DNA from 2 places in the Pseudoalteromonas phenolica genome. Region 1 is predicted to be linked to the other one. Evidence: predicted binding sites of a transcription regulator. Region 1 holds the regulator's gene; the other holds the start of a gene.

Region 1 (15,616 bases):
TAGACGTACTAATACCCCCATTGAAATGGGATCTTGTCCTGCGAATGGCTCGTCATACATTATAAGCTCAGGGTCTAGAGCAATTGAGCGAGCTAGAGCTGCTCGTCTTGCCATACCACCTGATAGTTCTGATGGCATTAAATCTCTCGCACCACGAAGGCCGACGGCCTGAAGCTTCATAAGAACAACAAGTCGAATTAGTTCTTCGCTAAGTTGTGTATGTTCCCTGAGAGGGAAAGCTATATTGTCAAACACCGACATATCTGTGAATAACGCACCGCTTTGGAAAAGCATGCTCATTTTTGTACGGGCTTCATACAATTCTGCTCGAGTCATGCCCGGTACGCTTTGCCCTTCAAAAGTAATATCGCCACTATCAGGCTTTAACTGACCGCCAATAAGGCGCAGCATGGTGGTTTTACCAATACCACTCGGGCCCATAATTGCGGTTATCTTCCCCTTTGGTACCGAGAAACTCATGTTCTTATAGATGGTCCTATCACCTCGAGAGAAAGTTACATCCTTGATTTCGATAATTGATTGCGACAAGTCGCGCTCCACATTCTGGTTCACCAATCTGCATATCATACTTTTTTTTAGTTTTAGTGTGAAAAGGGAATTCGTAAAATTTTGTAAGTACCTTGAATAAAGCTTTTACCTAGCGTTTTGTTTATACTTTTTTTTATGCTTTTGATACTATTTGCCCAATTTTGTTTTCGTTGTTGGCATATTCTTTTTATGGTTTTATCTTTCATCATTTTGATACTTGGTTTTGCCGCGTTAGTTTGGAGTGCAGACCGCTTTGTCTTTGGCGCGGCTGCATTAGCGAGAAATTTTGGCGTACCTACTTTAATCGTAGGTTTAACGATAGTGGCAATGGGCTCATCAGCCCCAGAAATGATGGTTGCAGCACAGGCTGCCCTTGCAGATAAAACGGATACAGCGGTTGGAAATGCCATTGGTTCGAACATCGCCAATATATTACTGGTATTAGGCATTACCGCGCTGTTGCGTCCTCTCTCTGTAGGTTCAGGAATCTTGAAACGTGAGATGCCATTACTTGTAGTCGTTTCTCTGGGTGCTTGGTTTATCGTCAGTGATAACCATTTTAGCCGCACTGAAGGCTTTGTATTATTTGCCGCCTTCATCGCCTTTCTCGCGACCCTACTTATTTTAACTAAACGTTCTGGTGGCCAAGGTGATGACCCTTTAGTGTCTGAAGCCTGTGATGAAGTGCCGAATGATGTGCCAACCAGTAAAGCCATTTTGTGGTTAGTAGTCGGTATGGTATTACTGCCTATAAGCTCAAGCTATCTTATCGACGCAGCCGTAGACATTGCAAAGTATTTTGGCATGAGCGACTTATTAATCGGTTTAACGATTATTGCCATAGGTACCAGTTTACCTGAACTGGCAGCCTGTATTGCTGGTGTACTTAAAAATGAAGATGACCTAGCAATGGGTAACATCATTGGCTCAAATATCTTTAATATTCTCGCGGTCCTTTCTATTGCGGGGATTTTAAACCCAGCAAATATAGATGCCAATATCGCACATCGCGATATTTATATTATGCTTGGCGCGACATTTATATTGATCGCGATGAGTTTAAGCCTCAAAGGCACTCGACGTATCAACCGCATTGAAGGTGGCCTTCTACTTGCGGCGTTCATCGGATACATGTATTACATTATTTAGTTGTTGGAGTGCACATGACTGCTGAACAATTCACCAAAACCGCTTTAAATGTCATCAATATTGAAAAGCAAGCCATTGATGAAATTGCACAATACATTGACGATAGCTTTATAGATGCTTGCCAAACTATTTTTGACTGTCAGGGTCGTACTATTGTCATTGGTATGGGTAAATCAGGGCATATAGGTAATAAAATTGCAGCTACACTCGCCAGCACAGGTACTCCCGCTTTTTTTGTGCACCCAGGTGAAGCAAGTCATGGTGATTTAGGTATGATCACCAAAGACGATGTGGTCTTATTGATCTCAAACTCAGGAGAGACCAGTGAAGTGGTCAATATTATTCCTGTTATTAAACGTATTGGCGCAAAAACTATCTCAATGACAGGTAATCCAACCTCCTCAATGGCTAACCTGTCAGATATCCATTTATGTATTGCGGTTTCAAAAGAAGCCTGTCCACTTGGTTTGGCTCCTACCGCAAGCACCACTGCAACACTCGTCATGGGCGATGCACTCGCAGTAGCATTGCTTGAAGCTCGCGGGTTTACCGCAGATGACTTTGCACTTTCTCACCCTGGAGGTTCTCTAGGAAGACGTTTACTGCTTACCCTCGAAGACATTATGCATAGAGGTGAACAACTGCCTATTATAAAAACAGGTAAGCTCATTAAAGATGCATTATTTGAAATCTCGAGTAAAGGTCTAGGCATGACAGCGATCGTTGATGAGCAAGGTATCTTAGCGGGTCTTTTTACCGATGGTGATTTACGCCGTATTATTGAACAAAAGCTAGATTTGCACAGCGCTAAAATTGATGATGCAATGACTGTTAAATGTACAACTGCAAAAGCAGATATGTTGGCAGCTGAAGCATTGAATATTATGGAAAACAAACGCATTAATGGTTTAATTGTGGTTGACGAAACTAATCGCCCTATTGGTGCTCTGAATATGCAAGACCTATTAAAGGCAGGAGTAATTTAAATGCAGTTTGCGGATTTGTATCAGCCAATCAGCCAAGATGTGGTATCGAGAGCAAAGCAGATTAAGCTGCTAATTTGCGACATTGACGGTGTATTCTCTGATGGCCGAATTTATCTTGGTAATCAAGGTGAAGAGCTTAAAGCATTTAACACCAAAGATGGCTTTGGCATAAAAGCCCTCATCAACGCTGGAGTTGAAGTTGCCGTGATCACTGGGCGTCATTCACAAATTGTTCAGCAGCGTATGACTAGTTTAACCGTTAAGCATATTTACCAAGGACAAGAAGATAAGGTGCAAGCCTACGAAGAGTTGAAAGCAAGCTTAAGCTTAACAGATGCCGATATTGCTTATATTGGTGATGATGGTCCTGACCTACCCGTTATGGAACAAGTTGGTTTTGCTGTTGCTGTTAACGATGCGCATCCAATTATTCGAAACCTTTCGCACTACACCACATTATTACCAGGTGGATTTGGTGCTGTGAGAGAGTTAACTGACTTAATTATGTTGTGTCAGGGTCAGACCCTAGGGACATCAGGAACAAGCGCATGACGGTGAACCGTGCCATATTACTGGTTATTTTTGCACTGACCATGTACTGGATATGGTCACCTTATTTTAATCAACCTGAAAAACAAGATGCCACTGATGAAGAGAGCATCGCCACACCAGATTACATAGCGACAGATCTGAAACAAACCAAATATTCAGAAGCGGGCTTACGAAATTATTTAGTCGAAGCCAATAAAATGGAGCTTTATCAACAGCTGGGGTTCAGTCATTTTACCGCCCCCACATTTACCCTGTTTAATGGGCCGCAAAATTGGCAGCTTACTGCCAATGAAGCGACATTATATGAAAATAACATGCTGATATTAGAGGGTGATGTAAAAGCGCTTAACCTCACTGAAGGCGCAATGATCAGCCAAATAAGCGCAGACCATATTCAAGTAGATATTACTCAGCGTTCAATGCGCTCAGATCTACCCGTAGAAATTGTTGGGCCTCACTTAAATATTAAGGGACAAGGCCTCAATGCAGATCTCAATACTGAAATTATTGAGCTCATTAACCATACGCGAACCATTTATTATGACCAATAAACTATTTCTTTCACTTCTGTTACTCGGCTTTTCTAACCTCAGCTATGCTGAAGAAGCATCTATGTCTCAAGTGTCAATAAAAGCTGGTAAACAGCAAGCACAATTAAAGACAAACATTGGCATCTTTGAAGAAAATGTTGAAATAATTCATGGCAATCGTGAAATTTACGCCGATCGACTTGAAGTTCATCAACGTGAAGAACTAGGTGAAAACAAACAGCTTTTAGTCGCGACAGGTAAACCCGCACGGTTTATTGAAAAGCAAGCCGATGGTACTTTGTTAAGTGCTAGCGCTGAAGAAGTAAGATATGACGTTGCAAATAGACTGCTTACTATCAAAGGCAAGGCCGAAATAAATCAAGCAGGTCAGGTTATCAAGGCTGAAGCGATTATTTATGACATCGAAAAACAATTGATCAGTGCCGAGCGAAACGAGCAAAACCAACAACGAGTGCACACGATTCTTGTGCCCGAGAAAAAGTCTCCAAAATCTAACCCTGAACAAGGTCAATGATCATGAGTGTGTTAACAGCTACGGCCTTAGCTAAAAGCTATAAGGGTCGCCAAGTGGTGAAAAATGTGAGCCTGAGTGTAGAAGCAGGAAGCATTGTTGGTCTACTTGGTCCTAATGGGGCAGGTAAAACCACCAGCTTTTATATGATTGTCGGTCTTGTTCCAAGTGACAAAGGTAAAGTCACCATAGATGATGAAGATATCACTTTACTACCTATGCACAGTAGAGCACGTATGGGTATTGGTTATCTTCCTCAGGAATCTTCCATTTTTAGAAAATTGACCGTGTATCAAAATTTAATGGCTATTTTAGAAACACGTAAAGACCTCAACAAAATCCAAAGAGAGCAAACTTTAGACGACCTACTTGATGAGTTTAACATTCAGCATATTAGGGACAGTCAGGGCATGGCTTTATCTGGCGGTGAGCGTCGACGAGTAGAAATTGCTCGCGCTTTAGCCGCTAACCCTAAATTTATCCTCTTAGATGAGCCTTTTGCTGGCGTTGATCCAATTTCAGTGTTAGATATAAAGAAAATTGTTGAGCATTTAAAAAATCGCGGCATTGGCGTACTCATTACAGATCACAACGTAAGAGAAACTCTTGATGTTTGTGAGAAAGCTTATATTGTTTCACATGGTGAATTAATCGCGTCAGGTACACCTGAATCAGTTTTAGCTGATCAAACCGTTAGAGACGTCTACCTAGGTGAACAATTCCGTCTATAGTTAATGCAAGACATTATCCAAATAACAAAAAGGATTGTTAGAAATACATGAGGCAATCGCTACAGCTGCGCATGGGGCAGCAACTAACCATGACACCACAATTGCAGCAAGCAATTCGCTTACTGCAATTGAGCACATTAGATCTGCAACAAGAGATCCAAGAAGCGCTGGATAGCAACCCTTTACTTGAAGTTGATGAATCAGAACTAGAACCAAGTGCTGATGACAATGATTCAGACAAAGCAGCCAAAGATACTGACTCTGGCGAGCAACTTTCTAATTCTGCTGATGATGGTCACGGTGAGGAGCCGACCAGCGATTACGAGCTTGATAGTGATGCAGCACTTAGCAAAGAAACGGTCAGTGACGATCTAGCCATGGATGTGACTTGGGACGAATACATGAGCGCTGCTCCAAGCTCCAGCAGTGGTCCAATGCCTGAAGACGAAACCATTTATCAGGGTGAAACCACTGAAACACTGCATGAATACCTGATGTGGCAATTAGAGCTCACCCCGTTTAGCCCTACAGATAAAGCCATCGCCGTTGCCATCGTAGAAGCAGTTGATGATGCAGGCCTACTGACTATCAGCACTGAAGAGCTTCTCGAAAGTATTAATGAAGGCAATGATGAAGAGTTAATCGAACTCGATGAAGTTGAGGCTGTATTAAAACGCATTCAACTATTTGACCCTGTAGGCATTGCGGCTCGCTCTTTACAAGAATGCTTATGTATTCAACTCAATCAGTTTGATGCAGATACGCCTTTCATTGCTGAAACAAAAATGGTGTTAAGCGAACATATTGATTTACTCGCTAGCCGTGATTACCGCACCATCATGAAAAAGACCAAGCTCAAAGAGCCTGAGTTAAAAGAAGTGATGACGCTTATTCATAGTCTTAACCCTAAGCCTGCCGCCAGTATTATCCGTGAAGAATCTGAGTACGTTATTCCTGATGTGTCAGTGAAAAAAGTGAAAGGCCGTTGGATTGTCGAACTAAACCCTGAATGCATGCCTAAAATAAGAGTTAACGATCATTACGCGGCAATGTCTCGTTCAGTTAAATCAAGCTCAGACAGCCAGTTCATACGTTCTCACTTGCAAGAAGCCAAATGGTTCATCAAGAGTTTAGAAAGTCGTAATGACACTTTAATGAAAGTTACTAATTGCATTGTGCAACAACAACAGGCATTCTTTGAACATGGACCAGAGGCAATGAAGCCTATGGTTTTAAATGATGTTGCTGAGATGGTCGAGATGCACGAGTCTACCATTTCTCGTGTCACCACTCAGAAGTACATGCATACACCCCGTGGCATTTTTGAGTTGAAGTACTTCTTCTCAAGTCACGTAAGCACTGAAAACGGAGGTGAATGCTCATCCACTGCGATTAGGGCATTGATCAAGAAGCTAATTGCTGCAGAAAACACTGCTAAGCCATTGAGCGACAGCAAGATTGCAGATATATTGGCAGAACAGGGAATCAAAGTGGCACGTCGTACAATTGCAAAATACCGCGAGTCACTCTCTATTCCACCGTCAAATCAGCGTAAAAGTCTGATTTAAGACGTAAACCAAGAGAAGGAAAATGCTTATGCAACTAAATTTAACTGGTCGTCACGTAGAAATTACAGATTCATTAAGAGACTATGTAAACACGAAGTTTGCAAAGCTAGAAAGGCATTTTGATCACATAAACAACGTTCATGTGATCTTAGATGTTGAGAAGCTGGTACAAAAAGCCGAAGCCACTGTTCATTTAAATGGAGCTGAAATTTTCGCTTCAGATGAACATTCAGATATGTATGCAGCCATTGATAAACTCGTTGATAAACTCGATCGCCAAGTTATCAAACATAAAGAGAAATTAACTCGACACTAACCATGAAACTTAGCTCGATTATCAACAAGGACTGCAGTAAAGCTGCGGTCCTTTTTAATAGCAAAAAACGTGCGCTAGAGTACATTAGTGAATTAGCGAGCCAGCACCTTCCTGAACACAATGCTCACGAAATCCTTGATGCCTTCCTGACTCGAGAAAAATTAGGCAGTACGGGCATAGGTAAGGGTATAGCGATCCCTCATGGCCGACTTGCAGGAATAGACTCTATCTTTGCCATCTTAGTGACCAACCAAAATGGAATTGATTTTGACGCAATAGACAATAGACCTGTCGATATTTTGTTGGCACTACTTGTACCTGAAGGTAATAATGCAGAACATCTAAAGACCTTAGCTGCAATTGCTGATAAACTAAACAATAAAGAGTTTTGTAAACAACTTCGTCATGCACAAGACGATGACGCACTCTATCAACTTATTGCGCTTCAAGATTAATAAATAGAGAGGAATCCATGGAACTGATCATCATTAGTGGTCGCTCAGGGTCAGGTAAATCAGTAGCCTTAAGGGTATTGGAAGACCTAGGATATTATTGTGTTGATAACATTCCCGTTAACCTCCTCCCTTCTTTGGTCAGAAGTGTCTCTGATAACTACGACAAAATAGCTGTCAGTATTGATGTGCGAAACCTGCCAAAAGAGCAACAAGAATTTAATGACATTCTTGAATACTTACCCGGCTTTGCAAACCCAACACTTTTCTATTTAGACAGTGATGATCAGGCACTGATTAAACGCTTTTCAGAAACGCGTCGATTACACCCACTTTCTTTAAATAATTTACCGCTTGATTTAGCGATTAAAGAAGAAAAGAAATTACTCGATGTATTAATTACACGCGCAGACGTTCTGCTTGATACCACTGATTTAAGTGTTCATCAGCTTGCAGAAACTATTCGAGAACAAATTCTTGGTAAAAAAGATAAGCAGCTCATCATTACTTTCTTATCTTTTGGTTTTAAACATGGCATCCCTAAACAAGCCGATTATGTATTTGATGCACGTTTTCTGCCAAACCCGCATTGGGAACCAGAACTAAAACCACTTACTGGGTTAGATCAACCAGTTAAAGATTATCTAGCAAGCCATAGCATAGTGCAGAAGTTCACTTGGCAGATACAAACCTTTGTGCAGACTTGGCTACCTCACTTAGAGCGCAATAACCGCAGTTACTTAACCATTGCAATTGGTTGTACAGGCGGCCAACACCGCTCTGTTTACCTTGCACAAACCATTGGTGAAAGCTTTGCCAAAACGCATAACAATGTGCAAATTCGTCACCGTGAGCAAGACGCAGACTAATATGGTCAAAGTAGAAGATACATTTTTAATTCAGAATAAATGTGGTTTGCACGCACGTGCTGCCACAGTACTTGCGCAGTTAGCCCTGCAATTTGATGCGCAAATCACGCTATATCAAGATGATAAAGAAGCCCCTGGTGACAGTGTCCTTGCTCTACTCATGCTTGAAAGTAGTCATGGCAAGCAACTCCGAGTTTGCTGCGAAGGCCCTGATGCCGAGCCCGCACTGACCGCCATTGGTGAGTTAATAGCACAAAAATTTCATGAAGATGAATAACCAAGCACTTGGTAACTCTGCAAAAATTACGTTAAACTTAAGGTACTCTTTTTAGGCATTCATAGTAACTGCCTAAACCTTTATTCTCGGTGCACACCACTCAATAAATGGATTGCCTATGCCAGAAGCCTTAGAACAAGACTATACGTTGCAACAATTACAACAAGTAACGCACGCAATAAACAATGGTCAGTTTGTTCAGGTTAGGCGTATTCTGGCTGAAACTCCACCGTGCGATACCGCATTACTACTAGAGTCATCCCCACATAAAGTCCGTACGCAATTATGGCAGTTAGTTGACCCAGACATCCAAGGTGATGTACTTGAAGAGCTATCCGAAGACGTTCGTATTGGTATTATCAACCAAATGGATCCTGAACTCATTGCAGCCGCAACTGAGGATATGGATGACGATGACTTAGGTGAAGTTCTAAGAAGCTTACCTGAAGACGTCTATCAAGACGTTGTCGGAGCAATGGACGCACAAGACAGAGCAAGAGCAACACAAGCACTGTCTTATCAGGAGCGCTCTGCTGGTGCGCTAATGAGTACAGATACGGTCACCATCAGACCTGATGTGACGCTCGACGTGGTGTTACGTTATTTACGTCTGCGAGGCGAGTTACCCGATGGCACCGATGACTTATATGTTGTAGATAAAGAGAATCAATTTATTGGCGCGCTGCCTATTTCAACTTTATTAACTAATCCACCTGATAAAGTGGTTGCCGACCTCATGGATGATGAGAAAGAAACCATTCCCGTTTCAATGGATGAAAGTGACGTGGCGCAACTATTCGAGCGTCATAACTGGATTTCAGCTGCGGTTGTTGATGATAACCTGCAACTGCTTGGTCGTATCACCATCGATGACATCGTAGACGTTATTCGTGAAGACGCCGAACACAGCATGTTAAGCATGGCAGGTCTAGATGATGAAGAAGATACCTTCGCACCGGTTTTAAAAAGTAGCCAACGCCGCTCTATTTGGCTTGGTATTAACCTTTTAACCGCTTTGCTTGCTGCCTTTGTCGCAAGCTTTTTCGAAAGTACCCTAGATATACTCCCTATTTTAGCGGTACTTAATGGCATCGTACCGAGTATGGGGGGCGTCGCTGGTAGCCAAACCCTAACGCTCGTCATTCGTGGTATTGCACTCGGGCATATCAATAACACTAACCAAAAGTTCTTACTTGGTAAAGAGCTCGCTATCGGGGCATTAAACGGTGTACTTTGGTCTATCTTAATTGCCGGTGTTGTTGCTATTTGGCAGTGGGATTTTGTACTCGGTGGCGTGATCGCGTTCGCCATGTTCATGAACTTACTTGCAGCCGGTATTGCCGGAGCCAGTATCCCAATCATCTTAAAGCGTATGAACATAGATCCAGCGCTTGCGGGCAGTGTGGTACTCACCACAGTGACAGACATTGTGGGTATTTTTGCCTTCTTAGGCACCGCAACCTGGTTCTTAGTTTAACCTACTTCAAATACAAAAAAGCCCGCTCAATATCGCGGGCTTTTACTTTAATTAAGGCCTATTCACCTGCGATCTGCATTGACTCTATTAATATCGACCCCGTTTGCACACTACCTCGGGCCTCAATGTCTCCACCAATGGCCTGCACATTCATGAACATTTCTTTTAGATTTCCCGCAATGGTGATCTCACTTACTGGATATTGGATTTCGCCCTGCTCAACCCAAAACCCAGCAGCGCCTCGAGAGTAATCTCCCGTCACTGTATTCACGCCCTGCCCCATAAGCTCAGTAACTAATAATCCTGTGCCCATTTCACTAAGTACAGCTTTTAGATCATCATGAGTTTGTTGCACTAACCAATTGTGAATACCGCCAGCATGGCCTGTAGCTGTCATGCCCATTTTTCTTGCGGCATAACTTGCGAGCAAATACGTTTGCAACTCACCACCATGAATGATTTCACGGTCCAGTGTTTTTACCCCTTCACTATCAAAAGGGCTAGACGCTAACCCTTTTAATAAATGAGGACGTTCAGACACGTTTACTTTGTCACTAAAGATTTGCTTACCCAAAGAATCTAACAAGAAGCTCGACTTACGATATAACGCACCACCGCCTATTGCTGAAACTAAATGCCCAAATAAACTATTTGCAACATCTGCTCTAAACACCACAGGCGTCTTCATAGTGGCAATTTTTCTGCTATTCAAACGAGAAATTGTAGACTCAGCTGCTTCTAAACCCACAGAATACGCCGATTTTAAACCAGATTGCTCACGACTGAGGGTATAAGCATGATCGCGCTGCATTTGCTCGCCATCTTGACCAATCACCATGGTACTTAAACTGTGACGCGTTCTCGGGAACCCCGCTAGAAAGCCATGAGTGTTACCATAAACTCTCAAGCCTTCATGGCTAGAGAAGCTGGCACCATCTGAGTTAACAATACGCTCATCAAACTCTAATGCCGCTTTTTCTGCTTCAATACACAGCTCAACACCCTGCTCTGGCGTTACTTCCCAAGGGTGATACAAGTCTAAATCTGGTGGAGACATCTCAAGCAGCGCTTTATCAGCCACACCATTACAAGGGTCATCCGAAGTAAACTTTGCAATATCAATGGCTTTTTCTACCACTGAGCGTAGCGCTTTTGGACTTAAATCTGCAGTAGATGCAGAGCCTTTATGATTACCCACATACACACTGATCCCAAGCCCGCCGTCTTGGTTAAACTCAATAGTTTCAACCTCCCCCATTCGCGTACTCACAGACAGGCCTGAGGTACTCGACATTGCAGCTTCTGCAGCGGTCGCACCAAGTTTAGTCGCGTGGGACAATGCCTCTGATACGGCCTGTTTGACTTCATCTATTTGAGTAAAAATCGCACTTTGCTGCTCAGATTTCATAGTTATGCTCTCTAAAAACACCTTTAATATCTAAATGCTAACACACATATTAGACTTCGCCTTATCCAGGCACAGCATTTATGACGTATAATTGTTATAATCAGCAAAATTTTTATAGAAACTCCGCACCATGGCTAAGAAAAAGAAACCCGTTATTGAAGAAGAAATTATTTACGTTTCAAAAAGCGAGCTAAAACGTGACGCACAGCAATACCAGCAGTTAGCTATCGATTTAGCAGCTATGAGTAACAAGCAGCGCGAAAAGTTACCACTGAGCGATGACCTTGTAGAAGCCATGGTTGTTGCTGACAAGATCAGAGCGAAGTCTGAAGCCTACCGTCGCCATATTAACTACATCAGTAAAACACTCCGCTTAACCGACAATGTCGCTGATATTGAAGCTGCGATTGAGCTAATGCTTAACAAAAACAATCAAGCAGATGTATTACTTAATAAAATTGAAACGACCAGAACTGATCTAATTAATCACGGTGATAGTGTAATTAACGAGCTTCTAGAACAACACCCCTCTTTGGAAAGACAAAAGCTTCGTCAACTAGTACGCCAAGCAGCAAAAGAGGCCAAAGTTGAAAAACCAGCAAAAGGTTACAAAGATCTATTTCAATATCTTAAAGAAGTCATGATGCCTTAATTGCGAAGTGTGCTTGCTGCGATTGATAAGTTGATCGCAGCTCCACACTTAAAAATGACTCTTTATTAAGCAATTGAACAAGATAAGTCGAAATTTTCAGCTTTAAGTGGTGACAAGCCTTATAAAAATTTTTATACTGCCTGCGCTTTTTACGATTCCATTCGATTTCAAGCACTTCTAAATGGCCCTATAGCTCAGTTGGGTTTTCTTTTGAAAAAAGAAAACGTCGAGGAAGCGAAGGGATGTTAGCGAAGCGACCTTGAGCGTTGATTCCGAGACCGGAGACAGCTTCAGGACGAAATAGAAAAAGCAAAAACTTCAAATGGCCCTATAGCTCAGTTGGTTAGAGCGGAAGTAACCCCCTAGTGAGTTACTAAAAAGATAACCAGCCAGTTAAAATAAGGGCTGATGGTATAGTAAATTTACTAAATGTAATTTACAATTTACCAAAAGAAAGAACTAGTGTTCAGTCTTCTCACTAGTATAAATTAAAAAGATGCGACAATTTGTAAGAAAGTGGCCCCATAGCTCAGTTGGTTAGAGCATCCGACTCATTGGAAGCCAGTGACCTATAGCAGTAATGCTTTATGGAAAAACCGGATGAACTGCTGGAAAGCTTCGTTTCAATAGAAACATGCCAATCAGCAGCCAAGCTCCAGAGGCGTCTGGAGAAGGTTCAGAGACTAGATGGCTCAGCACGAACTTGCTGTGTAATACATCAATAGCGTCCGGCACCCCACCGTATAATTTATTATTCGAGGGTGATGATATAGTCCACGCCTTAGCGAAAGCTATGGATAACGTGAATCGGCAGGTCCCCTGTTCAAGTCAGGGTGGGGCCACCATTTTCTTACTACATATCTTCTTAAACCTGCTTATACTTTATAAGCAACGGCCTAATTTTATTAAAAAATTAGCTACTATACTCTGAATTTAAGTTCATCTAAATCAAACAGATTACTAAAACACAAATCAGTATAAATTTAGCTATTCCAATATTGCTGACAACTTTACTCTTTCAATAAAAACACCGTTTACTCCAGACTGAATGAGAATACTTCCTAAGATCTGGGCAGTATAGTGTGAATACCCATCTTCACCTTTAACTGGAAGGTGATAACACGAACCCGATTCTTGATGCCAAATCCAATACCTCCCGCAATCAGATAAAACAGGAGGTTCATTTGAACCAGAACTGAATCTCCAAGAATCTCCATCTAAATAGCCACCTCGCCAACTTCCAAAGATTTTAAAAAATACATCATCTTCATTGGTAAATTTTAAAATCACCCAACCATGTGGTCTATGAATCATAACAACTCCAACTTTTAAAATACTTCAGAACTAAATTGATTTAGCTTTGCCATTGATTGTTCAGATATGATCAACTGCTCGAAGCCATCAATTTCAAGCTCTTTATGGTAAAACTGACCAAAGATCCCCATGATTTTATCGGTTGAAAAAACCATTTCACTAGGTGGTATATCATTAAACGGCGTTAGGCTTTCATCAGTATTAACGATTACATCACCAATACTGATAGTTGGTTTATTAGCAGTAATTATTGTATGACTGCCAGCATCAAAAATGTCGTCGTTTTCATTTAAAACAGGGGCTTCAGCTATCATTTCTTCATCCATTTTAGCGAACTTAACTTTTGCTAATTCAGCGGGGATGTCTTGCGCCACACGATAAGCATACTCAACAAGTTTTGGCTCTGCTGGGATAAATAGAATAGCCTGCTGATTTGGCGATTCAGTAATTCGGAGTATACGTCCCATTACTTGACGATAATTCATCTCTGTTTTCACGTTTGAAAGGTAACAGCACACCTGAAGCCGAGGGATGTTGGTGCCTTCTGATATCATACCAACGCTGATGATCCACTTATCTTGGTTATATCTAAAAGACTTAATGAGATCATTTCCATTGCCTTCATCACTCGTGACAACAACAGCACTTTCTCCAATAGTTTGCTTCAAAATTAGCTGTATTTGCCAAGCATGAGCAATAGATGAGGCAACGATTAACCCTCCTGCTTCTTTATTTATGGCTCGAAGCTCATTTAGCTTATGACTAGAGTGAATTAAGAGTTGCTCTATCACGCTCATGTTAGTCACAATCTCAGAATATGGAATAATTGATTGTGATAGCAGGTCTATAAAGCTTGTGAAGTGGCTCGTTTCATCACCCTCAACAACGGTAATCTGATCATTATCTAATGCGACTACTTTCGGTATTCGGCATACATTGTCTGCAATCGCTTGTTTTAAGCCATATACATAATCACATTGTATTTGCCCTGACTCATTACAGTATTCCGCAAGTGCGATAGGTAGTGAATCTGATCGCCACGGTGTACCAGTTAGTGCGATTGTATAAGCCGCTTTTTCTTTAATCGTTGTTATGATCGGCTTACCCCAAGCGTTAGCATCTTTTATATTTGAACCTGCGCAATGATGGATCTCATCAAAGATTACAAACACGCGATACTTTTCAAATAAGCGCCATATCTTATTGTCTAGTGTGCCCAGTGCCTGATAAGTGAATGAATTACCCAATGCGCCAATAGTACCATCAAAATGCGCTTCGAATTGTTCGCTTAACGCTTCACTAAAATCATGCGCGACGATTGAAGACGGAGAAAAGCAAAGTACAAGATCAATATCACCTTGGTCATACATCAGTTTAGCTAATACTGAGGCCATCACTGTTTTGCCAGCACCAGGAGTAGCAAGAGCTAAAAAGTGTTTCTTTGACTTATATTTAGAAATTGCAGAGTGAATACACTCTGACTGCCAATTTCTTAGTTTCATTTACTAGTTCTCTTTTGTTGATTTAATAAGTTCGTTTAAAACTGAAATCTTCCCTTTTAAGATATGGTTGTTTTCCTGAACAGCCATGTAACGACCTTTTAAATCGTCATGCTTGTCGGGGTATATGTCTTTCAAAGCGACATACTCTTTTACCGCCCCTAAACCTTCCAATAACGCAGAATTATATTTATTTAACCTTTGAATAAGCATTTGGGAGTAATTGACAGGTGAAGCTGCGTCTATCTCTTCATACGGCATTGGCGCTTCCATTTCTTTTAAAATTGCATGATCGAACAAGTCACTTTTGGTGTAACGAGTAAGCCCTTTCTTCTTAGTTGTGCTTCTTATTAACCAACCCCTCCTAGTTAATTTTAAAAGCTCCTCATAAACGAAACGACGGGATACCGTTGGGTTAAGTTCAGAATCCTGCTTTATCGCTATATATGCCGTTCTTATTTCAGTTGCAGTGAAGTGATTGACGTTGGGCATAGACAAAATTTGGATGACAGTTTTGTCTAATTCGAATTTTTCCATGCATAAACCTCAAAAAATATAATGAAAACGCCTCATATATGCATATATGCATTTTTTAGGATTATATGCAATCGTGCCAGTCAACGCAATGTGGGATATTTAACCTTTTATGTCTGAGATATTCCTGTGGATGATTTTGCGAAAAAATTAGGTAAAAATATCAAGATGATGAGAGTCTATAAAGACCAAAGCCAAGCCGAGTTATCATTTAAATCGGG
Region 2 (15,616 bases), 700 kb from region 1:
GAATACCGGCCTGTCACGCCGGGGGTCGCGGGTTCGAGTCCCGTCCACTCCGCCAACGTTTTAATCAAAATATTTGCTCGTGGAGTGGTAGTTCAGTTGGTTAGAATACCGGCCTGTCACGCCGGGGGTCGCGGGTTCGAGTCCCGTCCACTCCGCCAATGCAAATAATACAAAAAGATATCTCTGCGGAGTGGTAGTTCAGTTGGTTAGAATACCGGCCTGTCACGCCGGGGGTCGCGGGTTCGAGTCCCGTCCACTCCGCCATTAGATATCAAGAGTCAATCAGAACAGGCTCTATAAATACCCACCACTGCGGAGTGGTAGTTCAGTTGGTTAGAATACCGGCCTGTCACGCCGGGGGTCGCGGGTTCGAGTCCCGTCCACTCCGCCATCCACTTCTCAGAATGTATCTTATTACCAAACGTTTTTAAGCATTTTTCCAGTAAAATAACTTCCTTGTTATCTTAGATATACTTATAAATCAGAAGTGCGACAGAATGGCTTCTGAGTCACCAATATACTTTCCTGCTATAAATGCTTGTGGCACAGTTTCTTTGCCTGAAATCGCTTTTAAGCTCGTTAAGCTAGCATCGCGGCCTAGAACAATTTCTTCAAACTGTATGCCTTTGCTCACAAGATGTGCTTTAGCTTTCTCACAATAACTACACCCCGGTTTGGTAAATAGGCTAACTGGCTGAGGCTTCTGACATTCGGGATTAATGTAATCAAGCATTGTATCAGCATCAGACACTTCGAAGGGGTCGCCAGGTACATCAGGCTCGATAAACATTTTATCTATGATGCCGTCCTTCACTAGCATTGAGTAACGCCAACTGCGTTTACCAAAGCCTAAATCAGCTTTATCGACAAGCATACTCATACCCGCAGTAAACTCTCCGTTGCCATCTGGGAGTAGAGTAATATTATCCGCTTCTTGATCTTGTGCCCATGCGTTCATGACAAATGTATCGTTCACAGATAAACAAATAATGTCATCCACTCCATTTGCTTTGAATGCGCCTGCAAGCTCGTTGTAACGCGGTAAGTGTGTCGATGAACAGGTTGGGGTAAATGCACCAGGCAAAGAAAATACAACGACAGTTTTACCTTTGAAAAGTTGTTCTGTAGTGACAGTCTGCCACTCATTACCAACTCTTACAGGAAATGAAACTGAGGGTATAGTCTGTCCTTCACGATTTTCTAGCATATTGTTTTCCTCATAGTTGAATGTGTTTATTATCTATAAAGTCTATTTAGATTAAAGTAATTAAAACAAATAAGGGCAATCTAAAAACTAGATTGCCCTTATTTTGTAGTCTGATTTACGAGTTTATGCAGCTACTCTAAAGTAAATAACTCTGGCTCTTTTACAACCACTTTAATAACATCATTAAGCTGTATATTGCTTAAAGGCCTAGCGCTTATGTTTCTTGCAATAGCGCTCTGAGCATTCACTTGCTCTACCACAACCTGCTCAATGGTTTGGATATGATGTGCGAATTGCATACCGTTAGCTGCAGTCAAGTTACTTCTATGAAGTATAGAGAGGAGTTGTCCTGATTCAAGGCCATGACTCTTTCCTAAATTAATTACTACTCTATCTGAGTCTATCATTAATATTTTTCCGCTAGTTGTGAGACAGCTTACGGCAGAGTCTAAATCTTGGCTAACCTTATTGAAGATAGTTTGAATTTTTTGACCATAATCGGTTCGCCAAAACTCTTCACTATTTACATTCACAATCTTAGTTTTTTTATGTGGCCAAATACCCTCGGCACTATAATGCTGCGACCAGACTTGATCGTTTGTCTGTGAGTCAAATAGCGCAAAGTCAATTTTAAAGTTACGCATATAGGCTTCTCTTTCCCAAAATGCATAATCATTGTTCATTTTTCTTCCTTGAGAAATATCAGTGATTTGACTTAGTAAAACATATTGGCTGTTACTATTTCGACTTAGTGTATCTATTAAATGTGAGTTGTAGTCGAATTGTTGAGCAAAAAAAGCCCTAACATCTAATTTGCGGTCAATGTACGGGATCATCTTAACACCCGTATTACGTTCATTTAATGTATTGAATAAGCGTTGTGAGCTGGCTTCTGGCATGTCAAAAATTTGACCTAGTCGGGCTTGCTCTGGATGTGTTAACTGACTTTGGGTGATGGTTATTTGTTTATTAAACTTTGACTCAACGCATTGTGATTGCTGAGGAATAATGTCCAGATGCAGGGTAACTGAATATTGTTCCCCTTGCTGTTGCTCATTGATTAAGTTCACATGCTGTATCTGGCCATGAGTTTTAATTTTCAGCTCATCTTGCTCGAGTACGCCGTCGGCAACGGTTTGTACACTAGATACCGTTGCGCCAGAGAATATTAAAGCCTGTGTGATGGCATCTTTAACAGCCATTTGTCTTGCAGAAGTAGTGTCACCATCTACAATGCCACCATAACCGACTACTTCAAACCATTCTGCTTTGGATTGCATGCTGAAAATGATCAATGCAATTATCAGAAAATGTTTCATCTTCAAGATCTCAAGGTAATTTGCTCAATAATTTTAAATAGCAATAGGTGTACCAGCTTTGTTGGCGTAAAAAATGCATCTTGAAATTAGGTTTTAGATAGGTGCGTTTATTATGAAAACGAAAAACGTTTTTTATTCATCATTGGTGGCATGTTCAGTGTTACTTTCTGGTTGTAGTTCAGTGTTCGATAAACATATTGAGTATGCTTATGAGGAGCCCGATTATTATCCAGTCTTACGTGCAGTAGGGTACGCACCTTTGAGTAGTCAGCCTGGAGAAACTGATTCGCAAAAGATGCTGATGGCAATTAAAGTATCTAAACTTGAGGCTTATAGAGAGCTTGCAGAGCAAGTGCATGGACAAAAGCTCACTTCAACGATGACAGTTAAAGGGGCAATTGCGCAATCAGACGGATTGTCGAGTCAAGTAGGTGGGTTAATAAAAGGCGCTAAAATCGTAAAAACTTACGCCGTTGGTGATACTTACGCGACAGAATTAGAATTAGACATGAAAAAAGTGCATGAACTTTATATCAGCGCAATAAAGCCTAGGAAAGTTAAGCGCGTAATATACTACTAATAAATCTCAAATGAGTGAGTTTATAGGGGCTAGGCTTTAAGGTTTTTAACTAATTCAGAGTTTGCGCTTACAACACCACCATCTTGACCGTAAGTGATAGATGTAGGAGCTCCTATGATTATGTCTTTCAATTCTCGCACTGCAAGTTGAGCTTGATGTGCAGCTTGTGCATTCACGTCATTTTGCTTCTGACACTTCAAAAGTAAGGCATTAATGGTGCTGGTTAAAGGCTCGATTTGCTCAGTTTTAAAAATCTCTTTGCTAAAACCTGAAATTTCTTTATCGAGTTTTTGAATTGTGTTGAGTAAAGTCAGCTTTTCTCGAGCTATGTCTTTTAAGCCATCGCCTCTTTTACTGGCAAGACATTCTAACTCAGCATCTAAAATCTGGGTCAAAGTGTTTAGATGCTGAATTTGGTTTTCTAATTTATGATGACAAAGGTTTATCTGATCATCCATATACATCAAACTCGAATGCGGCAATGTTCTTAGCTAACTTTTCAGCATCTACTTGGTATTTGCCTTCGCTGATTGCTTTTTTAAGCTCTTCAACCTTTTTACTGTCAAAAGCAGGCTGCTGTTGTGCTTTTTCTTGCAAACTTTTAAGTTGCTGTGCTTGTGGTGTTAAGCTGACAGAGTCAGTAGCTGCCTTTTGAGGGGCTTTAGCTGAAATCTGAGCTTGATTAGCATCCGCTTTTTGTAATTCGGCTTTTTGTTGCTTAATATTATTAAGCGAACTGTTGGGCTGAGATTGCCCTTTTACATTATTAACCATGATAATTGACCCTAAAATTAATCATGCCTTTCTATCGGCCTTCTAGCTTATAACTTTAGCAAAAAAATTAAATATTAACCTCAACAGATTCTACATCTTTTACTCTGGCTGAGATAGTTTTTCCAGACTTCTGATTTTTAACCCTTATTTGCTCACCTATGTTTCCATCTTGTAGTGCAATACCTGTGGTTTTTATCGTTAAAGTGCGCGTTTTAGCGTAGATGGTGACATTGTCGCCCTTGCAAACCATACAAATATGGTGAAGTCCAATAGCTGTGCCGACTCTTAATACTCTTTTACTTCTACTGCCAATTAGCAACTGCTCTGTATTTAAATTACTGGCCCTTACAAAATGCTTTGGCTTGTATTCAATGCTGATTGAATCTTTGGTTAATAATTCTCCTTTATTTATTAATTGGGTTGTCACGATCACTGGGTGAAGCTCTTCAATTCTCACATGAACAAATTGAGTCCAGCCAGATAGGTCCTCACATTTTACTTGAACTGTTACTTGTCGGTTAAACGGCGCAGTCGCATTTGTAGAATATGATAAAGGTTTTTCGCAAATTCTTTCTGATAACCTAGCATCTAGTGGTAATGCTTTGATCGTTGTTTTTATATCGGGGTTGAGTTCAACCTGCAGGGTAATAAATTCTTCAGCTCCAGCTTCAAGATTGGTATTTGTATATACTTGTGCTTGACTCATATGGCTGGCTATAAAACAAGCCATTGCACAAAAAATCTCATATGATTTGGTTTTTTTTAACAAACTCATGATGTTTCGACTATGCTTATCTGGAGAAACAAGGTATAAAGATTTTGCGTGAAATACCATATTCCTTCAAGGTGCTTCTTTGATTAGTATTTTGAAAAGCGTATGATATTACCAAGATGACCGATATGTAGGAGATTGAAATGGCAGGTGTTTTAGACTCTGTAAACCAACGAACTCAGTTGGTTGGGCAAAACCGCCTAGAGTTGCTACTTTTTCGACTGAGAGGTCGTCAAAGATTTGGCATCAATGTATTTAAAGTTAGAGAAGTACTTCAATGCCCACCGCTCACTAGTATGCCGAAGTCTAACTCTTACATTCGTGGTGTTGCTCACATTCGTGGTCAAACTATTTCAGTTATCGACATGTCTTTGGCTGTGGGTGGTCCACCTATCGAGAATATTAAAGACTGTTTTATTATCATTGCTGAATACAACCGTTCTGTTCAGGGCTTTTTAGTAGGTGCAGTTGAAAGAATCGTTAACATGAACTGGGAGAAAATCATGCCGCCACCAGATGGTGCGGGTAGATACTCTTACTTAACAGCGGTTACAGAAATAGAAAACGAACTTGTTGAAATTTTAGACGTTGAAAAGATTTTAAACGAGATTTGTCCTGTGAATACAGAAGTAAGCGAAGACATCGTGTCTGATGGTGAAATGCAAAAAGATCTCGGTGAGCGAATAGTATTTATTGCCGATGACTCCGCAGTTGCTCGAAATCAAGTTAAACGAGCATTAGAGCCTCTGGGCGTGCAAACTGAGCTTGCCAAAAATGGTAAAGAAGCCTTGATTAGGCTAAAAGAAATTGCTGAAGTAGATTGTCAAAATGACATCACAGAGCGTGTTGGTTTGCTTATTTCAGATGTAGAAATGCCTGAAATGGATGGCTATACATTAACTGCTGAAATTAAGGCAGATCCTAAATTAGCTCCTTTACATGTAATTTTGCACACTTCTCTAAGTGGTGTATTTAATCAGGCCATGATTGAGAAAGTAGGCGCTGATGATTTTATTGCAAAGTTTAACCCTGATGAATTAGCAACAGCGGTTAAAAAATGGGTTCATTGTGATTAGATAACGGCGGTAGTATCTTGGAAAATAAAAACCTTCAACAAGGCGAATATGACCAGTTTAGAACTTTCTTAGAGCAGCAGTGCGGTATTGTTCTAGGAGACAATAAGCTTTACTTGGTTAAAAGCCGTTTAGCTCCGTTGATGGCTCGGTTTGGAGTTGATTCTTTATCTGCACTTGTTGCTAAGACTTTGAGTCCTCATGAACGACAACTTAGAGCAGCTGTTGTTGATGCAATGACAACAAATGAAACTCTCTGGTTTAGAGATACATATCCATTTGAGTTGTTGAAAAGTAAAATATACCCTGAATTGAAAGATACCCGAAGAGGGCTGAAAATTTGGTCAGCGGCAAGCTCTTCAGGGCAAGAGCCATACTCTATTGCAATGGCGACTTCTGAGTACCAATCTCAAAACCCTGGTGCAATGAAGATGGGGGTGCAAATTGTTGGCACAGACATATCAAATACGATGCTTGATATGTGTAAAAACGCTGAGTATGACTCTTTGGCTTTAGCAAGGGGTTTATCTGTTGAGCGTCGTCAGAAGTTTTTTCAAGACAGTGGCAACGGTATGGCTAGGGTCGTTGACCCAATTAAAAGAATGGTTAACTTTAGACACCTTAACTTACTAGATTCCTATTCGCTTATGGGTAAATTTGACGTTATTTTTTGTCGTAATGTATTAATTTACTTTTCTCCAGAGGTGAAAGCAAAGATAATCTCGCAGTTTGCGCAAGCGCTAAACCCAAGAGGGTATCTATTCTTAGGGGCGTCTGAATCCATGGCGGGTCTTAGTGATGAGTTCGAAATGATCCGATGTAACCCCGGCATTATATACCGCAAAAAAACGTAATATTTTTTAAGCGGCAAACCTATTTGCCGCTTTTTCACTTCTTCTTTTAAGTCCTAAAAAAACCATTTTCTTCGCTTTAACTAAAACAAGCCTTTGAAATTTAAAGACTTTATTTTGGCCTACTTATTGCTTTGTCTTTGTAGAGTCAAATTTTTGGAGTCGTGTCATGGCAATTAGTTTTGATAAAGCACTTGGCGTTCATCAACATACTATGTTGATACGTTCACAACGTGCAGAGATGTTAGCAAGCAATATAGCTAACGCAGACACACCAGGTTACAAAGCGAAAGATATCGACTTTGCACAGGCATTTAAAGCGGCAAAATCTTCTCAGCAACGTGGCAATATGATGCAAAGAACGGATAGCAAGCACCTACATGGTGGTAGTCAGCTTAATAACAGTGTTGAGTTATTTCGCAATCCAAATCAAGCAGATACAGGTGATGGTAACTCCGTAGATATACAGGTGGAACGAAACTTGTATGTACAAAACGCATTAGAGTATCAGGCAAGTTTGCAATTTTTAACTGGCAAGTTTAAAGGGCTAAAAAAAGCCCTTGGTAGTCAAGGAGCATAATCATGAGCTTATATAATGTATTTGATATAGCAGGCTCGGGCATGAGTGCTCAGAATATTCGACTGAATACCACTGCGAGTAATATTTCAAACGCCAACAGTATCAGTTCTAGCCAAGATAAAGTTTATCGAGCGCGACATCCTGTATTTGCAGCGGAACTGACTAAAGCGTCTGAAGCACATGATCCTAGTCAGCTTAATGCATCGGTAGGAGTAAAAGTGTTAGGCATAGTAGAGAGTGATAAGCCATTACAGGTTGAGTACAACCCAAATCACCCTAGTGCTGACAAAGACGGGTACATCTATAAACCAAATGTGAATGTAGTAGAAGAAATGGCAAACATGATCTCTGCTTCACGTTCGTACCAAACCAATGTCCAAGTAGCTGATGCAGCCAAGCAAATGCTCAGCAAAACTTTATTACTTGGTCAGCGCTAGTGGGAGTATAGCCGATGAGTAACGATATTAATGCCGCATCTTCATATATGGATTCGTTACGTTGGTCTGAGCAAAATAAAACAACGCAGAGCGATAAGAAAAACGACGCATTGACGCAAGAGGATTTCTTTTCGTTACTTACTCAGCAATTGTCTTATCAAGACCCGAGTAAACCTGCTGATAATGACCAAATGATTTCGCAGATGACGAATTTTACGATGGCTGAGGGTATCTCAGGCTTGAACGAAAAATTTGACATGTTGTCAGCGTCCATGACCTCGAATTCTGCATTACAAGCGTCTACTTTAGTCGGCAAAAAAGCCCTTTTAGAGTCTGATTCAATAGACTTTGGTGATGACCAATTAGCGAAAGGCTCGATTATTGCGCAAAGTCCCGTAGAAAAGTTAACAGTCAGTATTTATGACGATTCGGGACAGCTTGTTCGACAAATAGACATGGGTGCACAAGCCGCTGGAGCCATCCGGTTCGAGTGGGATGGTAAAAACGGTGATGGTGAAACCATGCCTGCAGGAAATTACGAAATAAAAGCCGAAGGTAGCTTGAATGGCGAATATACAAGCCTACCTATGGCGACATTTAAAAATATTGACAGTGTTAACGTAAATGGTGCGAATGGCATCATAGTAAACACAAGTGCTGGCGCAGTGAAATTGTCAGACGTCGCTGAAATAGCATAGATTTTAAGTACTTAAGTAAATTTAAGTGAAAGAGGTGAAAACATGAGTTTCAATATTGCATTAACAGGATTGGCTGCGGCACAAAAAGACTTAGATGTCACAGCAAATAACATTGCTAACGTTAACACGACGGGTTTCAAAGAGTCTCGTGCAGAATTTGCAGATGTATATGCATCGTCTGTATTTAGCTCTGGTAAAACTAAAAATGGCGACGGTGCTCAAACGACCATGGTTGCTCAGCAGTTCCACCAAGGCTCGCTTAAATTTACGCAAAATTCTTTAGATTTAGCAATCACGGGTGAAGGTTATTTTGCGATGAGTGAAGACATTGCTTCGCAAGACTATACCTATACGCGTGCAGGTGCGTTTAAGCTTAATAAAGATAACTTCGTAACAGATGCCGCAGGTAATTACCTACAAGGCTTTCCCGTTGACCCAGGCACAGGTAATACAACATCACTGAGCCTGAGTACTGCTTCTCCAATTCAAATTCCTGACGCATCTGGTTCGCCTCGTCACACGTCAAACATTTATAGTTCAATGAACTTAGACTCGAGAGCAAGCGCACCATCAACTACAACGTTTGATCCAGGTGACAGCACAAGTTATAACTCATCAACATCAACGACCATTTATGATTCGTTAGGTGAGCCACATGTTGTACAGTTCTTCTTTGTAAAACAAGACCCTGCTGTTGCAAATAACTCTTGGCAAGTGTATGCAACAATGGATGAAATCCCCATTGATATCAATGGTGGTGAAACATCTACAGGTGCACATACACCAATCGACACACTGCAATTTACAGCGGCAGGTTTACCAGATGTAACAGCCCCAGAGACAACATTCCCTGATATTAATATTGCATCGAGTGGATCCACAGGTCTGTCACTTCGACTAACAAATGGTGCCCAGTTCCCAAATGATATTACAGTGAACTGGAGTGATGAGGGTAACACCGCAAATAAGTTACCGACACAGTATGCAAGCCGATTTGAAGTTAAAGCGTTAGAGCAAGATGGTGCAACAGTAGGTCGATTAGCAGGTATTGATATTGGTACAGATGGTAAAGTGGTTGCATCATATTCAAATGGTGATACCTCTTTCCTTGGTCAAGTTGCCATGGTTCGTTTCTCAAACTCACAAGGTTTGTCTCAGGTTGGTGGTACAGCTTGGAAGAAGAGTTTAACCTCTGGTGAACCAATCGCAGGTGAACCAGGCTCAGGTACATTAGGTACAATTAACTCATCCGCTTTAGAGCAATCAAACGTTAACCTTACAAATGAGTTAGTAGATTTGATTAGTGCTCAACGTAACTTCCAGGCTAACTCTCGTGCCTTAGAAGTTAACTCGACACTACAACAGAACATTCTACAGATCCGATAATCACTTAACCCCTCTTTCATCAAGGCCGCAACAGCGGCCTTTCTTTTCTTTTTTAAATGTCAAAATTAGGTTGGCACTTTTATTGCTTTATTAGGTTTAAGATTAATTTTTAGGCCAATGTAATGGATAAAATGCTGTATATCGCAATGTCGGGCGCCAAACAAAGTTTGCGCGGTGTGGCATTAAAAGCGAATAACCTAGCCAATGCCAATACCACAGGCTTTAAAGCTGACTTTGCTCAAGCACGTTCAATGCAAGCGTTTGGGGAAGGTTTACCAACACGAGTGTTTGCAATGCAAGAGCGCCCAGGCACCAATATGACTATGGGGGCTGTTGTTGAAACAGGCAGAGACCTAGACATAGCGGTAGACCAGAAGTCTTGGATCAGTGTGCTAGATGCTTCTGGTGAAGAAGCGTACACCAAAGTTGGTACCTTAAATATCAAAACGGATGGGTCATTAGTAACAAGCCATGGCCGTCAAGTAATTGGCGAAGGTGGTCCAATAATTTTACCTGTACCGGTTGATAAGGTTGTGTTCAGTGACGACGGTTCTATCCAAGTCCGTCCTCAGGGCGCACCAGCGAATTTTTTAGAAGTGGTTGATAGGCTTAAAATTATCGAGGCTGACAATAGTAAACTGCAAAAAGGCAATGATGGCTTATTTCGTCCTAAAGAAGAGGCATTAGAAGATGGCTTTTGTGGTTTCTGCGATATATCCCCTACAGCTCGAGTAATGAGTGGCATGTTGGAGATGTCTAATGTCAACCCTGTGCATGAAATGACAGACATGATTAACCATCAACGTCAATTTGAAATGCAAATGAAGTTAATGAAAAAAGCAGAAGAGATGGATGAAAAGCATGTCACTCTTCTTCGTATAGTATGATGAGTGAGGTATAAGTTATGAACCCAGCATTATGGATCAGTAAAACAGGCCTAGATGCCCAGCAAACTGATATTTCGGTTATCTCGAATAACCTCGCCAACGCCAGTACCGTTGGTTACAAAAAGAGCCGCGCGATTTTTGAAGATCTGCTTTATCAAAATATCAATCAGCCGGGTGGCCGTTCTTCACAAGATACTGAACTGCCGTCAGGCTTGATGTTAGGTGCAGGTGCAAAAGTAGTTGCTAACCAAAAGAACTTTTCTCAAGGTAATATGCAAAGCACCGAAAATTCACTGGATTGGATGATTCAAGGTCCTGGCTTCTTCGAAATTCAAATGCCAGATGGCACTGTTGCTTACTCCCGTAATGGTCAATTTACTACAGATGAAAATGGCCGAATTGTTACTTCAGGCGCCGGTTTTCCTGTACAACCAGAAATGAATGTACCAGATGATGCGAAATCTATCAGTATTTCGCAAGATGGTGAAGTGTCAGTAACCATTGCAGGTCAAGCAGAAAATGTCGTTATTGGTCAGTTAGTGATTAGTGACTTTATTAATCCGTCAGGTTTAGAACCAATCGGGCAAAACCTGTACACAGAGACAGCAGTAAGTGGTGCGCCTGTTCAGGGTAACCCGAGTGTTGATGGATTAGGTTCTATTGTGCAAGGTGCGCTCGAAACATCAAACGTTAATGTAACCGAAGAGTTGGTGAACCTTATTGAAACTCAACGTGTTTATGAAATGAACTCAAAGGTTATCTCAAAAGTAGACGAGATGCTGAGCTACATTAACCAACAATTATAACTCTGGAGGCTACTATGCGTATTGTAGGTTTAATCATTTTAGGCTCGTTATTTTTAACTGGGTGTGTGTCTACACAAAACAAAAATGTCGTGAAAGACGATCCTTACTATGCGCCTATTTATCCAGAGCAACAAGCTGAGCAAATTGTAGCAACAGGTTCTCTTTTTAACCCAAATTTATCAAATGATTTATATGGTGATAAAAAGGCATTACGTGTTGGCGATATTTTGACAGTCGTACTTAGAGAGACAACGTCTGCAACAAAAGCCGCTAATACAACAACAGGAAAATCAACTGCAGCATCATTAGATCCAGTAGTAGGACTTGGTGGAGCAAACGTAAATATTGGCAGTCAAAGCCTCCAGTTTGGCATGAACTCCAGTAACTCTTTCTCAGGCGACAGCCAAGCAAACCAATCGAATAGTTTATTTGGTAATATCTCGGTGAATGTAATGCGAGTGCTACCGAATGGTAACTTAGTCGTACGTGGTGAAAAGTGGCTAACTTTAAACACGGGTGAAGAGTTTATGCGAATAGAGGGGATTATTCGTGCTGCGGATGTTAAATCAGATAATACGGTTGAGTCGAATCGTATTGCCAATGCGCGAATTCAATACTCAGGTAAAGGTGATGGTCAAGAAGCACAAAGTGCGGGTTGGTTAGCTAAGTTTTTCTTAAGTACCTTGATGCCATTTTAAGGAACCATGATGAAAATGTTTAAAGTAATGACAGTGGCTTTACTATTAGTAATAAGCCAAGCAGCGCAAGCTGAGCGAATTAAAGATGTCAGCATGGTTGAAGGTGTTCGCTCTAACCAATTGGTGGGCTATGGTTTAGTAGTTGGTTTACCAGGTACAGGTGAGCAATCTCGCTTCACAGAGCAAAGCTTTAAAGCCATGTTAAGTGGCTTCGGTATCACTTTGCCTGACAGCTTGAAGCCAAAAATTAAAAATGTGGCGGCAGTGGCCGTGCATGCTGAGTTACCACCATTTGTGAAGCCAGGCCAGAATATTGACATTACAGTGTCGTCAATAGGCAGCGCAGGCAGCCTGAGAGGGGGCACCTTACTGCAAACTTTCCTTAAAGGGGTCGACGGTAATGTGTATGCCATTGCACAAGGTAGTTTAATTGTGGGTGGTCTAGGCGCTGAAGGGCTAGACGGAAGTAGAGTTGTTATCAATACACCTACTGTTGGCCGAGTTCCAAATGGGGCGACAGTTGAGCGAGCGGTTGCAAGCCCTTTTACACAGGGTGACTTTATTACTTTTAACCTTAATCGTCCTGACTTTACAACAGCAAAACGTTTGGCTGACACCATTAATGACTTGGTCGGACCTAATAGTGCAAAGCCAATGGATGCTGCGTCTGTTCGTGTAATTGCGCCTCGTGACCCTTCACAGCGCGTTGCTTATTTATCGACACTTGAGAATTTAGAGTTCAAACCGGCAGATACTTCAGCCAAGATTATCGTCAATTCACGTACAGGCACGATTGTGATTGGTAAAAATGTTAAATTACAACCAGCTGCCATTACCCATGGTGGCTTAACAGTGACGATTTCTGAAGATCAAATGGTATCTCAGCCACAACCTTTAGCAAATGGCGAAACGGTTGTAACCCGCCAAAGTATCGTCGATGTTAATCAAGATGACTCAAGAGCATTTGTTTTTAATCCAGGTGTAAGCCTTGATGATTTGGTCAGAGCGATTAATGAAGTAGGTGCTGCGCCAGGGGATTTAATGGCGATCCTAGAAGCACTGAAAGAAGCCGGTGCTATTAATGGTCAATTAGTCGTCATTTAGTGTTTTATTTATAATCAGATACTTAGCCTCGCAATTGCGAGGCTTTTTTTTGGCTCGATTATTGCTTTGTTAGTGTATGACTAATTTAGTGTAATTGATGAGTATGAATACCAATCCGTTAGAAAAACAAAACTTCTTTGATTTAGGTGATCTAAATGCACTTAGACAAGATGCGTTGAAAAGCGGTGGCGATCAACAAGCATCGAATGAAGCACTAAAAAAAGCAGCTGAGCAGTTTGAATCTATTTTTACGCAAATGCTGATGAAAAGTATGCGTAAAGCCAATGAAGCAATGGAAGATAAAAACAGCCCATTTAATTCAAGTGGTGTGAAGTTCTTTCAGGAGATGCATGATCAACAGCTTTCTTTAGAGTTATCAAAAAAAGGTAGTCTTGGATTAGCCGATCTCATTGTTAAACAGCTTTCACCTAATGTTGAAGGTTATAAGCCGTCATCCGTTCTTCGTAATGATGCACAGTTACCTATGCAAAAACCCACACCTGAGCAACTTCCTGAATTTATTCGTCGTCAGCCTGAAATAGCGCCGGAGGTTGCTAAAGCAGTAAAAGCCGATGAACAACCTCGCTTTGATTCTCCGGAGTCATTTATCAGTGAGATGTGGGAACACGCTAAAACAGCAGCACAGAAAATTGGTTTGAACCCAGCGGTAATGATTGCGCAAGCAGCGCTCGAAACAGGCTGGGGTAAGCATGTTATTGCTAAGCAAGATGGCAGTAGCAGCCTTAACTTATTTAATATCAAAGCGGATAGATCTTGGCAGGGAGAGCATGCCAAAAAAATGACATTAGAGTTTGAGAAAGGCTTGCCTGTACAAAAACAAGCCAGCTTCAGAGCTTATGAATCAATAAAAGACAGTATTAATGATTATGTGAATTTTCTTCAAAGCAATCCGCGTTATAGCCAAGCATTGAATAATGCTGATAAGCCTGAAAAGTACTTAGATGAACTACAGCAAGCTGGCTATGCCACAGATCCGAATTACGCAGAAAAAATAAAAAATGTCTTACAGCGAGGAGAATTTAAACAAATGTTAACGTCGCTAGTACGTCAAGGAGTTAACTAAGATGTCTTTCAATTTAATGAATATTGGTAGTGCGGGGATCAGAGCGAACTCTGAATTACTTCAAACGACCAGTAAGAACATCTCTAACTTAAATACTAAGGGCTATATTCGTGAAAGAACCGAACATAGCACTATGGTGGGTAATCAAGTTGGCCGTGGCGAAACTGTTCGTTTAATTAATGAATTTGCTCAAAAGCAATTGAATCGTGATATTTCTAATAAAACCTATTACGAACAATTTGTAACAGAGTCTTCTCGCGTAGATACCTTGTTTGGGGAAGAGTCAAATAGTTTAAATAACAGCATTAACTCATTATTTAATAACCTGCAAGAAGCAATGAATTTGCCTTCCTCAACGGTGACACGTTCACTGTTTTTAACTGATGCTCAAAACTTAGTTGATCAGATGGACCGTCTTTCGGGGATTGTTTTTGATCAGAATAACATTGTGAATGAACAGCTGAGTATTATGGCGGATGAAGCCAATAACCTTATCCAAAAGATCAGTGATTTAAATGACAAAGTCGTCGCAGTTGAGCTGCAATCAGGAATTACTAGTGGAAATTCAGTGGTTAATGAGCGTGATGAAGCAATTAAAGATTTAGCTGAGCTGGTGGATATTGAAACCTTAGACGGGCCAAACGGTGAAAAGTTAGTTTTCCTGGGGTCTGGTCAATCACTGGTGATGGAAAATGGCACATTTAATACCTTCGACATGGATGGCGATCCAGATCCAAATATCAAAGAATTAAAGCTAGACTCTCCAGACGGTAAGGCCATTGAGTTAGATGTGAATATTAGTTCGCTTCGAGGAAAAATGGGTGGCCTTCTGGCCTTTAGAGATGAAATATTACATCCAGCCCAGAATCAACTAGGCCAAATAGGCTTAGCATTAGCTGATGCCTTTAATGAACAAAACAAAAAGGGTATGGACTTAGACGGTAATATTGGCGGTGACATTTTTTCGATTCCTACTGTAGGCGGCTATGCCTATGCCGATAACACGGGTACTGCTTCAGTTAATGCGACAGTTGAAGCTGGGAAAGGTTCTGAAATCCCAGCAACTGATTTTAGAGTAACTTTTACGAGCGCAACAACGGTCGAAATTGCTGCTGTAGACAGCAAAGGTAATGTGATAGGTACGCCATCAACTGCTAATGTAACAGCTGGGGTTATTGATTCAAGCACTATCACAAGTGGCGAGTCTTTTGGTTTAGAAATGGATGTGTCTGGTACCGCAAATACAGGAGATAGCTTCTTAATTAAATTGAACTCGAGCGCAGCTTCAACAATGGAACTTGCTACAGAAAGGCCTGAAAGTTTGGCATTGGCTTCACCTATAAGAACAACAACTGAAGCA

What was found. Region 1 encodes sigma-54, which starts transcription at its own class of promoters, with help from an activator protein. Its sites were predicted from a motif close to GTTGGCACGNNNNTNGNNT; they were not measured.
Region 2: PP2015_RS04610 (flagellar basal body rod protein FlgF) is a predicted target of sigma-54. The motif match lies at 9,747-9,765, and genes of this name have one in related genera.

What each region holds. Positions count from the first base shown of each region.
Region 1 covers NZ_CP013187.1:321,543-337,158, reverse strand. Annotated here, with positions in the region: gene PP2015_RS01580 (ATP-binding cassette domain-containing protein) at 1-549, opposite strand, end outside; gene PP2015_RS01575 (calcium/sodium antiporter) at 739-1,698, shown strand; gene PP2015_RS01570 (KpsF/GutQ family sugar-phosphate isomerase) at 1,713-2,684, shown strand; gene kdsC (3-deoxy-manno-octulosonate-8-phosphatase KdsC) at 2,685-3,236, shown strand; gene lptC (LPS export ABC transporter periplasmic protein LptC) at 3,233-3,787, shown strand; gene lptA (lipopolysaccharide transport periplasmic protein LptA) at 3,777-4,301, shown strand; gene lptB (LPS export ABC transporter ATP-binding protein) at 4,304-5,029, shown strand; gene PP2015_RS01545 (RNA polymerase factor sigma-54) at 5,077-6,597, shown strand; gene hpf (ribosome hibernation promoting factor) at 6,626-6,913, shown strand; gene ptsN (PTS IIA-like nitrogen regulatory protein PtsN) at 6,916-7,368, shown strand; gene rapZ (RNase adapter RapZ) at 7,386-8,234, shown strand; gene PP2015_RS01525 (HPr family phosphocarrier protein) at 8,236-8,511, shown strand; gene mgtE (magnesium transporter) at 8,630-9,988, shown strand; gene pmbA (metalloprotease PmbA) at 10,047-11,396, opposite strand; gene yjgA (ribosome biogenesis factor YjgA) at 11,527-12,048, shown strand; gene PP2015_RS01495 (hypothetical protein) at 13,036-13,362, opposite strand; gene PP2015_RS01490 (DEAD/DEAH box helicase) at 13,377-14,864, opposite strand; gene PP2015_RS01485 (hypothetical protein) at 14,868-15,398, opposite strand; gene PP2015_RS01480 (helix-turn-helix domain-containing protein) at 15,564-15,616, shown strand, end outside.
Region 2 covers NZ_CP013187.1:1,023,436-1,039,051, forward strand. Annotated here, with positions in the region: tRNA gene PP2015_RS04530 (tRNA-Asp) at 1-55, shown strand, start outside; tRNA gene PP2015_RS04535 (tRNA-Asp) at 82-158, shown strand; tRNA gene PP2015_RS04540 (tRNA-Asp) at 188-264, shown strand; tRNA gene PP2015_RS04545 (tRNA-Asp) at 315-391, shown strand; gene PP2015_RS04550 (glutathione peroxidase) at 482-1,207, opposite strand; gene PP2015_RS04555 (flagellar assembly protein T N-terminal domain-containing protein) at 1,339-2,526, opposite strand; gene PP2015_RS04560 (LPP20 family lipoprotein) at 2,639-3,106, shown strand; gene flgN (flagellar export chaperone FlgN) at 3,136-3,564, opposite strand; gene flgM (flagellar biosynthesis anti-sigma factor FlgM) at 3,557-3,880, opposite strand; gene flgA (flagellar basal body P-ring formation chaperone FlgA) at 3,948-4,655, opposite strand; gene PP2015_RS04580 (chemotaxis protein CheV) at 4,796-5,728, shown strand; gene PP2015_RS04585 (CheR family methyltransferase) at 5,746-6,579, shown strand; gene flgB (flagellar basal body rod protein FlgB) at 6,746-7,156, shown strand; gene flgC (flagellar basal body rod protein FlgC) at 7,159-7,593, shown strand; gene PP2015_RS04600 (flagellar hook assembly protein FlgD) at 7,608-8,291, shown strand; gene flgE (flagellar hook protein FlgE) at 8,334-9,677, shown strand; gene PP2015_RS04610 (flagellar basal body rod protein FlgF) at 9,800-10,564, shown strand; gene flgG (flagellar basal-body rod protein FlgG) at 10,582-11,370, shown strand; gene flgH (flagellar basal body L-ring protein FlgH) at 11,385-12,068, shown strand; gene PP2015_RS04625 (flagellar basal body P-ring protein FlgI) at 12,078-13,172, shown strand; gene flgJ (flagellar assembly peptidoglycan hydrolase FlgJ) at 13,276-14,256, shown strand; gene flgK (flagellar hook-associated protein FlgK) at 14,258-15,616, shown strand, end outside.